Regions from separate parts of the Clostridium sp. CM027 genome, predicted to be linked through region 2. Evidence: predicted binding sites of a transcription regulator. Region 2 holds the regulator's gene; the other holds the start of a gene.
What was found. Region 2 encodes Rex, which represses fermentation and respiration genes when NADH is low (regulators of the CRP and FNR family bind a similar motif). Its sites were predicted from a motif close to ATTGTTAANNNNTTAACAAT; they were not measured.
Positions count from the first base shown of each region.

Region 1: a site for Rex is predicted at 2,361-2,380, ahead of KTC92_RS05920 (glycerol dehydrogenase). Genes of this name have one in related genera too.

Region 1 covers NZ_CP077725.1:1,238,916-1,244,079, forward strand. The annotation lists gene KTC92_RS05905 (polymer-forming cytoskeletal protein) at 1-259, opposite strand, end outside; gene KTC92_RS05910 (YhbD family protein) at 316-936, opposite strand; gene KTC92_RS05915 (helix-turn-helix domain-containing protein) at 1,170-1,937, opposite strand; gene KTC92_RS05920 (glycerol dehydrogenase) at 2,457-3,548, shown strand; gene KTC92_RS05925 (hypothetical protein) at 3,972-4,184, shown strand; gene KTC92_RS05930 (FtsX-like permease family protein) at 4,380-5,164, opposite strand, start outside.
Region 2 covers NZ_CP077725.1:2,246,467-2,251,630, reverse strand. The annotation lists gene abc-f (ribosomal protection-like ABC-F family protein) at 1-1,268, opposite strand, end outside; gene KTC92_RS10675 (redox-sensing transcriptional repressor Rex) at 1,550-2,188, shown strand; gene KTC92_RS10670 (short-chain-enoyl-CoA hydratase) at 2,382-3,161, shown strand; gene KTC92_RS10665 (acyl-CoA dehydrogenase) at 3,244-4,383, shown strand; gene KTC92_RS10660 (electron transfer flavoprotein subunit beta/FixA family protein) at 4,398-5,164, shown strand, end outside.

The DNA of each region.
Region 1 (5,164 bases), 1.0 Mb from region 2:
TTCCTACGATATGAGAGGATCCACTTATCTTTATATCTCCTACTTCTACATCACCTTCAATTTTTGCAGACCCGCTGATTTTTATACTTTCTGCTTTTAAATTACCTGCAACTTTTGATGAACCACTAGTTTTAAAGTCTATGCACTCTAAATCACCGTTAATTTTTCCTGACCCACTTATAATTACACTATTATATTTTCCACCACCTGAACTTCCTGAGCCGTTTATTTTTATATCATTATTATTCATCTTTTCCATATTAAACCTCCCATATTTTTCTATATTAAATCATCTCCTGCGGAGCTTAAATGTCGTTAAATTTTAATTTTAAGATCCTCGATGCACTGTGAAATATTAAGCCTTAATACTATTTTTGCATCTTTTTCTATATAAACCTCATTAGGAACAGTTATTAAAAAACATAGCGCCATCCCAAATTTTCTTAAAAAAATCATCTCGCAATTTTTACCTTCTAACGACTTATAATTTCCTTCTAAAGTCTCTATTATAAGTTTACTTTCTTCTAAAGATACATTACCAGATACTAAGCTCTTTTCTAATAGTGAAATATATAAGATTTTTTTAAAAGAAAATGTTTTTATTTCTCCATAGATGTTTTTATACATTGTTAATGTCTGCTTCGTAACAATCTTCTTTTTTAATAACTCGCTCTCATTTAAAAACACATCCGCTAACTGTGGTGAAAACATTTGTGCCAGGTCATCTAATGATGCATCCCCTTTCATATTAATAATTTTTTCTATTCTATCTAATATTTCCTCCCTTGGGAAATAGGTTTCTTGACCAGTATAGCTAGATTTTTTTATAAACCATTCTTCTGGTATAAGATTTTTCCTTTTCCATCTATACAACTGCCCATAGGAAACATTCGTGACTTCTAGCAACTCTTTTTTCGTTATTAACTCTTTATCCATATTGCCACTCCTTTTATGCTTTGAGGTTATTTAACAATATTGTTTTTTTATTATACATTTAGTGTAACATAACATTGTTACGTTGTAAATAATAATTGAAGTAATTATTTGTTTCCAGATACTCAAAAAATTAACCTGTATTCACATATATATTGCAAATACAGGCTAATTAATATTGTTGAAAAGATCTACTTATCATTATGTTAGACAAATTTTCTTCCTGAGTATCCTCCCTATAAAAACATTGTCATAAAATGTACAATAGGATCCCATAATTTTGGATACTCTTCTTTGATTAAATTTTCTATCTGCGCAGCTGTAATATTGGCAAAATTACCATTAGATGATGTATCAATAATAGTTCTCACCCCATTGGCACTACTTCCTATTGCTATATGTCCCATTGCATAATTACCTATTGCTATTTCTGACGCAATTGAACAACCACCTACTGAATACATTCCAATGGATAACCCTCCAAGGGTAATTACTCCCATTGCTACTCCCCCTATGGCAATAGTGCCAATGGCAATTCCCCCTAGAGCGACTAAAATACCTATAGCTATACTTGCTATACTTATCAGCCCTATCGCTACAACCCCAAAACTTAACACGCCTAGCGAAAGTATTCCTAATGATATTAATCCCCTTGAAATATTTCCTATTGCAATAATTCCTTTTGCTTCATAAATTCCTAGTCCAATATTAATATGAACTAATGGAATTCCAAAAATTTTTCTCTTGCTTTTATATTCATAATGGAAACTTCTATTAATGACTTTTGTTATCTCTTCTACTTTTTCCTGATCTCCTTTTAGTAAAACGTCTAAACTTATTCCATATAATTCACTTAGCATTATTAAATTATTAGTATCAGGATTTGATTGACCTGACTCCCATTTTGAAACAGCCTGTCTCGATATTCCTATTCTATCAGCTAACTCTTCCTGAGAAAATCCTTTCTCTTTTCTTGATTTTCGTAGTCTTTCTGAAAAATTCACTATTAACACCTCCATATCCATCCTACGAAAATAGTTATAAAAAAGCTACCAACTCCAGCTTTCTTATTGTCAACTACTGGTTGCACTTATCTATTTTACTGAGATTCTACTTTATTTTCATTATTAAACAAACTAAAAATGCCCACTCATTTTCTAATCGCCTTTCATCATTATAAGATTTTTAGCTATTTATTACAATCAGCAATTACATTGATTTTTATAGCAATAAACCTGAAATTTAATGCAAAAAAATAACACCGGTATCTATCCGGTGTTATTTGTAAATATCTATTTTATAGGGGGATCCTATTCATTAATACTAGTCCTATTATGTGACAGTAACATGACAAATATGATAATAATTTATGAACAATACTATATTGCATTAAAAAATCGGTAGTTTATACTAATTCTTTACATCATTATGTTAATTTTTTAACCAACTTCATAGAAAGGCCCGCATTTTGATGTTAAAATATATATGAACAATAATGCCACTAAACAATAGGAGTTGGAAAAATGCTAAAGACAATAATATCACCTGGAAAATATATTCAAGGAAATGGAGAATTAAGAAACTTAAACGAACATACAAAAAACTTAGGAAAATCATTTTATATAATTGCAAGTTCTAATGGCATCAAGAGAAACCAACCAATTATAGATAAAAGCTTTAAAGGGACAGACGTTAAACTTACATTTCAAAAATTTAATGGAGAATGTTGCAACAGCGAAATAGATAGATTAAGAGAAGACGTAAAAACTAATAACTGCGATGTCGTTATAGGAATAGGCGGAGGTAAAATATTTGATACTGCTAAGGCTGTAGCTTACTATGAAAATTTACCCGTGGTAATAGTACCAACTATTGCTTCAACAGATGCTCCTTGCAGTTCACTCTCCGTTATATATACAGAAGAAGGCAGTTTCAGCAAATATTTATTTTTACCAAATAGTCCAAATGTAGTTTTAGTTGATACAGGAATAGTAGCTAAGGCCCCAGCTCGATTATTAGTAGCAGGCATAGGAGATGCATTAGCGACATATTTTGAAGCAAGAGCTTGCAAGCAATCTAATGCATCAAATATGAGTGGCGGTAAAATTACCAAAGCTGCTTATGCCTTAGCAGAGCTTTGTTATAATACTTTATTAGAAGATAGTATTAAAGCCAAAGTAGCGGTAGAAATAGGAGTTTGTACTCCAGCAGTTGAAAATATAATAGAGGCTAACACATACTTAAGTGGTATAGGCTTTGAGAGTGGTGGGCTAGCAGCTGCTCATGCAATTCATAATGGTTTCACAGTTCTTGAGGAATGTCATCACTTATATCATGGAGAAAAAGTAGCCTTTGGATTACTAGCTCAATTAGTTTTAGAAAATAGCCCACAAGAAGAACTCGATGATGTTATAGGCATTTGTATTGATTTAGGATTGCCTGTTACTTTAGAAGAAATGGGAATCAAAGAAATAAAAGAAGAAGATATAAGAAGGGTCGCTGAAACTTCCTGCGCAGTGGGAGAAACTATTCATAATATGCCATTTGCGGTTACTGCAGATGATGTATATGCAGCTATACTTGGAGCAGACGCATTAGGAAGACTTTATAATTAACTATTGATATGGGGCATATTATATATATAATATGTCCATTTCAAAAGTTGGCAATGAAACAGGCACTTTTTATTGATTATTATAAAGCTATGTTAACAATATTTATGAACTAAACATTCAATTTACAAGCTTCAAAAATAATGGTAATAGTGACATAAGAGGGATAAATGTTGCTGGGAACCCCTTATACCATTTCTTATTATATATAAAACAAACTATAATCCAATTTATTGCACATCCTAGAAATATTAAACATGCCCCATAAAATACAAAATTAGAATCATTACTTACTTTATATATGCCTGAAAGTAGTATTGTATAAAATAAAAAATCTCCTAACCCTTTTGTTGGTATTGGATTATTATTTTTAAATGACTTACCATTGCATTAACCATAGGAGATGTTTATTTAGGCTCCTTTTTTATGAAACAAATTGGAATAACAAATACATTATATTTTAAAATTACAGATAGCATTATTACATTAGCTTTTCTTACAGTAGGAAATTATAGCAGTAAAACAAATTATCCTAAATTAAATAAAATTTTAAGAAGTGTTTTCGGTAAAATGGCATTATTATTAATTATACTACTGTTAATAAACCCCTTTCTAACAAGAATGGGATTGTTTAAATAATCAGTAATGCTTGTATAATTTCTTTTATAAATAAAAGAAAAATCATTTCATATAATAAGGATTTGGCTCAGGATACCATTTATTATATGAAATGATTATTTAATCATAAAGAGATAACTTCAGTAGGAGTCTAACTCTTCTTCTGAAGTCGTCAATATAGCTTCGCTGAAGATAATTTACCCTTCTATCTTAATGTTATCTACTTATAATTTTAATATAGGATTTTAAAGTTATTAAATAGTATATACTATAAAGCACTGCATAAACCAAAATTATAATAATAAACTCTTTAGTAATATTAATTGTAACCATTTTTCCAATTGGAATTGATGCAGCAAAAGAATTTATCGTTGCCATAACGAAGGGTACTCCAAATAAAATCATTAGTTCCTTTGAGATAGCTTTTGTTATTTCAGCTTTACTAGCCCCTATATTTTTAAGAATTATGAATTTGTTTTTATCCTCCTCAGCTTCCATGGACATTTTAAAATATATAATGCTGCCTGTAGCTGTAAGAAATACTAATCCAATGAATAATCCACTGAAGGCCATCATACCCGCTAACGTTATGCCATCTGTAAAATGTTCATAGAAGGTTAAAAGCTTATTTTCAGAAGGTATTTTGCTTTTAAGGTCTTTAATAAAATTTTCTGAAAAGAAATCATTATTAAGTATATATCCCGTTACTTTATAGGTATTCTCTTTAGAAATTGTATTTTTAATTTGAGAGTAGACACTGTCCTTAACAACAAACGTTGGTTTAGAGTCATCAAGTGCCATAAAGTATTTCATATCAGTATCAGTTATCTTTAGATTATAGTCACTACCTCCCCCCATTAATTTAACCTCTTTACCAATCACGCTTTTATTAGTAACAGCCATGGCTATTTGAAAGAAATAGCAATCCCTATCATTTTTCAAATTTATTTTTATGTCCGATTTTTCATGACTATTAATTTCATTAAATTTACTTTCGTTTA
Region 2 (5,164 bases):
TTAGGAAATTCATCCCAAACCTCATCTATTATAGTTTTTTCTGGATTCAAATTTGATTGTTCTTGGTCATAATATCCTACAAAAATATTTTTGCCCAATATTTTTATACCTGTATCACTTGAAATTTTATCCATTATAATATTTAAAAGAGTGGTTTTGCCACGACCATTTTCACCAATAAGAGCGAACTTTTCGGATCTTTTTATATCTAGATTTAAATTCTCAAACAAAAGATTGTCTCCAAATCGTTTTGATAAATTTTCTGCATGGAGAACGTCATTTCCGCTTTTAATTTCTGTTTCAAATTTGATTTTAGTTTCCCTAGGAGCTGTGTCGGGGGAATCAACCCGGTCGAGTTTATCTAAGGATTTTTGTCTGCTCTCTGCAGCTCTTACACTTTTTTCTCTATTAAAGGATCTATATCTAGTTATGATGTCCTCTTGCCTTTTTATTTCTGAGCGTTGCAAATTGTATGCTTTTAATTGAACTTCATAATTTTTTTTCTTTAAATCAATAAAATTTGTATAATTTCCATTATAAGAATCTACATGACCGTTAGTAAGTTCAAAAGTTTTATTGGTAATAGCATCTAAAAAGAATCTATCGTGGGATATTATAAAAATAGTTCCTTTATAAGATTTCAAATAATCTTCTAACCATTCTATAGCATCTAAGTCTAGGTGGTTAGTAGGTTCATCTAATAAAAGAATATCGGGATTTTTAAGTAATAATTTGCATAGTGCAACTCTAGTCTTTTGACCTCCACTTAGTATGTTTATTGGCTTATTATAATCTTCTTCCATAAAGCCAAGACCTTTGAGAACCTTATTAATTTCAGCTTTATATGTGTAGCCGCCCCTGTTATTGTAAAGTTCACAGATTAATGTATATTCTTTTATTATTCTATTATTATATTCTTCTTTGGAAGTATCATAAGGTTCATTCATTTTTGATTCTAAATTGTTAAGTCTTTTTTCGAGGCCTAATAGATCGTGGAATACTAAAAGAGTTTCTTCATATATAGTATTACTTAAAGTTAATTCAAGATTTTGAGATAGATAACCAACTTTTTTATTTTTATCTATAAATAGCTCACCATTATCATAATCCAATTGTGATGTGAGTATTTTAAAAAGCGTAGATTTACCTGCCCCATTAGCACCAATAAATCCAATCTTTTCACCTTCATTTATACTTAAAGTTATTTTGTCTAAAATAACATCTATGCCGTAACTTTTGTGAATATCCTTGCAACTTAAAACTATCATTGTTTTCACCTTCCCTGTTATGTAGTATTAAAAAAATTCAACTTAATTAGTTATAAATATTAATTAAAGTTGCTTCATATATTATTGTACTATTTATATTTAATTTTTTGTAGTAAAAAAGAAATATATATAGATTAATTTTTAATAATAGTATATATATATATATAATGGTAATAATTTCACAATAACTACTAAATTTATAGCAAAAGTAGTTTTAATTTATAATAGTGTGTTAGTATAGATAGTATGTAATTTATGATATTCGTAGAGGAGTGTATATTGTGGAAAGAAAAAAGAATATATCAATGGCAGTTATTAAAAGATTGCCTAAATACCATAGATATTTAAAAGAACTTTTAAGAAATGATGTAGATAGGATATCCTCGAAAGAATTGGGCGAAAAGATTGGGTTTACAGCATCTCAAATTAGACAAGACTTAAATTGTTTTGGAGATTTTGGACAACAGGGATACGGATATAATGTTAAAGAATTGTTGAATGAAATTAGTGGAATACTAGGACTCTCAAAAGAATATAAGATGGTAATAGTAGGCGCGGGGAATATCGGGCAAGCTATTGCCAATTATACTAATTTTGAAAAGCTATCATTTAACTTGGCGGGTATTTTTGATGTTAACCCAAAGCTTATAGGATTAAAAATTAGAGATGTTGAAGTAATAGACTTAGATGAATTAGCGCGTTTCCTTAAAGCGACACCAATAGATATTGGCGTAATATGTGTTCCACATATTAGTGCTCAAAAAGTTAGTGACATAATGGTAGCAAATGGGGTTAAAGGTATATGGAATTTTGCACCTGTGGATTTAGAGGTGCCTGTAGAAACCATTGTGGAGAATGTCCATTTAAGTGAGAGCTTGCTAACACTTAGTTGTTTAATGAATGACAAATCATATTCATAAAATTTACAAAGTTTATAAAGTTTATGAAATCAACAAGATTAATTTAAAAGATTATGAATATTTCTTGTTGAAATAATTACTATAAAGAGATATAATGTAATTGAGGCGAAGGGCTTCAATTACATTTAGGTTTATTTGTTATATTATTAACAAATATTTAATGAATGGATTAATTCGTAAGGAGTTGATTGTTATGGAATACAAGAATATTGTTCTTCAAAAAGAAGACAAAGTCGCAATACTTACAATTAGTAGACCAAAGGCTCTAAATGCATTAAATACAGAAACATTAAAAGAGCTAGATTTAGCAATAGATGAAATTGCTGAAGATGATAAAATCTACGCAGTGATCTTAACAGGAGAAGGAAAAGCTTTCGTAGCAGGGGCTGACATCACCGAAATGAAAGATCTTAATGTTATGGGTGGAAGGAAATTTGGAAATCTAGGGAATAAAGTTTTCAGAAAACTAGAAACTTTAGAAAAACCTATAATAGCTGCAGTAAACGGTTTTGCGCTAGGTGGAGGATGTGAACTTTCTATGGCTTGTGATATTAGAATCGCTTCTTCAAAAGCAAAATTTGGACAACCTGAGGTAGGTCTTGGAATAACTCCTGGCTTTGGAGGTACGCAAAGACTTCCTAGACTTGTAGGACTTGGAATGGCTAAAGAACTAATTTATACAGCAAAGATTATTAATGCGGAAGAGGCATTAAGAATTGGACTTGTAAATAAAGTAGTTGATCCAGAAAATTTATTATCAGAAGCTAAAGCACTAGCAAATACAATTGCAGGACAAGCACCTATTGCTGTAAGCTTTTGTAAGGCAGCAATCAATAAGGGAATACAAATAGATATAGATTCAGCGCTTTCATACGAATCAGAGATATTCGGAGAATGTTATGCGACTGAAGATCAAAAAAATGGAATGACAGCATTTATTGAAAAAACAGAAAAATGCTTTAAAAATAAGTAATAAAAAGTATTCTGTAAAAAGAATAGGCAGATAACAATTAAAGATTATTATTTGTCTCAGAGAATAGTGAGGAGGAAAGTTCATGAATTTTGCATTGACAAAAGAACAAGAATTTGTAAAACAGATGGTAAGTGAGTTCGCATTAAACGAAGTTAAACCTTTAGCTGCGGAAATAGACGTGACAGAAAGATTTCCTAGCGAAACTGTAGAGAAAATGGCTAGATACCATATGATGGGTATCCCAATTGCTACTAAATACGGTGGAGCAGGCGGAAATAATGTATCATACATTATGGCTGTTGAAGAATTATCAAAAGCATGTGCAACTACAGGAGTTATACTATCAGCTCATACTTCATTATGTGCTGGCCCAATAGATGCTTTCGGTACAGAAGAACAAAAAATGAAATATTTAGTTCCACTTGCAAAAGGTGAAAAACTAGGAGCTTTTGGACTAACGGAACCTAATGCAGGAACAGATGCGTCAGGTCAACAAACTACAGCAACTTTAGATGGTGATAACTATATATTAAATGGTTCAAAAATATTTATCACAAACGGTGGAGTAGCAGATACATTTGTAGTTTTTGCAATGACTGATAAAACTAAGGGAACAAAAGGAATCACTGCTTTCATAGTTGAAAAAGAGTTTCCAGGATTCTCAATTGGTAAACACGAAGATAAATTAGGAATAAGAGCATCATCAACTACAGAACTTGTATTTGAAAACTGCATAGTTCCTAAAGAAAACATGCTTGGAAAAGAAGGAAGAGGGTTCGGTATCGCAATGAAAACCCTTGATGGAGGAAGAATCGGAGTAGCGGCTCAAGCCCTAGGAATTGCAGAAGGCGCACTAAATGAAGCTACTAAATACATGAAAGAAAGAAAACAATTTGGAAAACCACTTTCAGCATTCCAAGGTTTACAATGGATGGTTGCAGAACTTGATGTTAAAATTGAGGCTTCTAAACTTTTAATATATAAAGCAGCATGGAATAAAGATAATGGTTTACCATATACAGTAGAAGCTGCTAGAGCAAAATTATTTGCGTCAGAAACAGCTATGGAAGTTACAACTAAAGCCGTTCAAATCTTCGGAGGATATGGATATACTAAAGAATATCCATTAGAAAGAATGATGAGAGATGCTAAGATAACTGAGATATATGAAGGAACTTCAGAAGTTCAAAGAATGGTTATAGCTGGAAATTTATTAAAGTAGGAGGAGATTAAGGAATGAATATAGTTGTATGTTTAAAACAAGTTCCAGATACAAACGAAGTTAAAATAGATCCTAAAACAGGAACACTTATAAGAGAAGGCGTTCCATCAATAATAAATCCAGATGATAAAAATGCACTGGAAGAATCTTTAAGATTAAAAGATGAACATGGTGCACATGTGACAGTAATAAGCATGGGACCCCCACAAGCAGAAAAAGCTTTGAGAGAAGCTTTAGCTATGGGAGCTGATGAAGCAATATTAGTATCTGACAGAGCATTCGCAGGAGCAGATACATTAGCTACATCTCATGCACTTGCAGCGACTTTAAAGAAATTAGATTATGACGTAGTGTTTGCAGGTAGACAAGCTATAGACGGAGATACAGCGCAAGTTGGACCTGAAATAGCAGAACATTTAAATCTTGCTCAAATAACATATGTTGAAAAAGTTGATGTAATTAAGGGTGGATTAAAAGTTAGAAGAGCTTGGGAAGACGGATATGAAGATATAGAAGTTAAGACTCCTGTTCTTTTAACAGCAATAAAAGAGTTGAATGAGCCAAGATATATGAACATAAAAAGCATTTTTGAAATGTTCCAAAATAAAGAAGTAAAAGTTTGGAATGCAGCAGATATCGGAGCAGACATAGCTGTTCTCGGTCTTAAAGGTTCACCAACAAAGGTTAAAAAGTCTATGACCAAAGAAGCTAAGGGAAAAGGCGAATTAATACAATTACCAGCTAATGAAGCTGCTTTATATGTAGTTTCAAAATTAAAAGA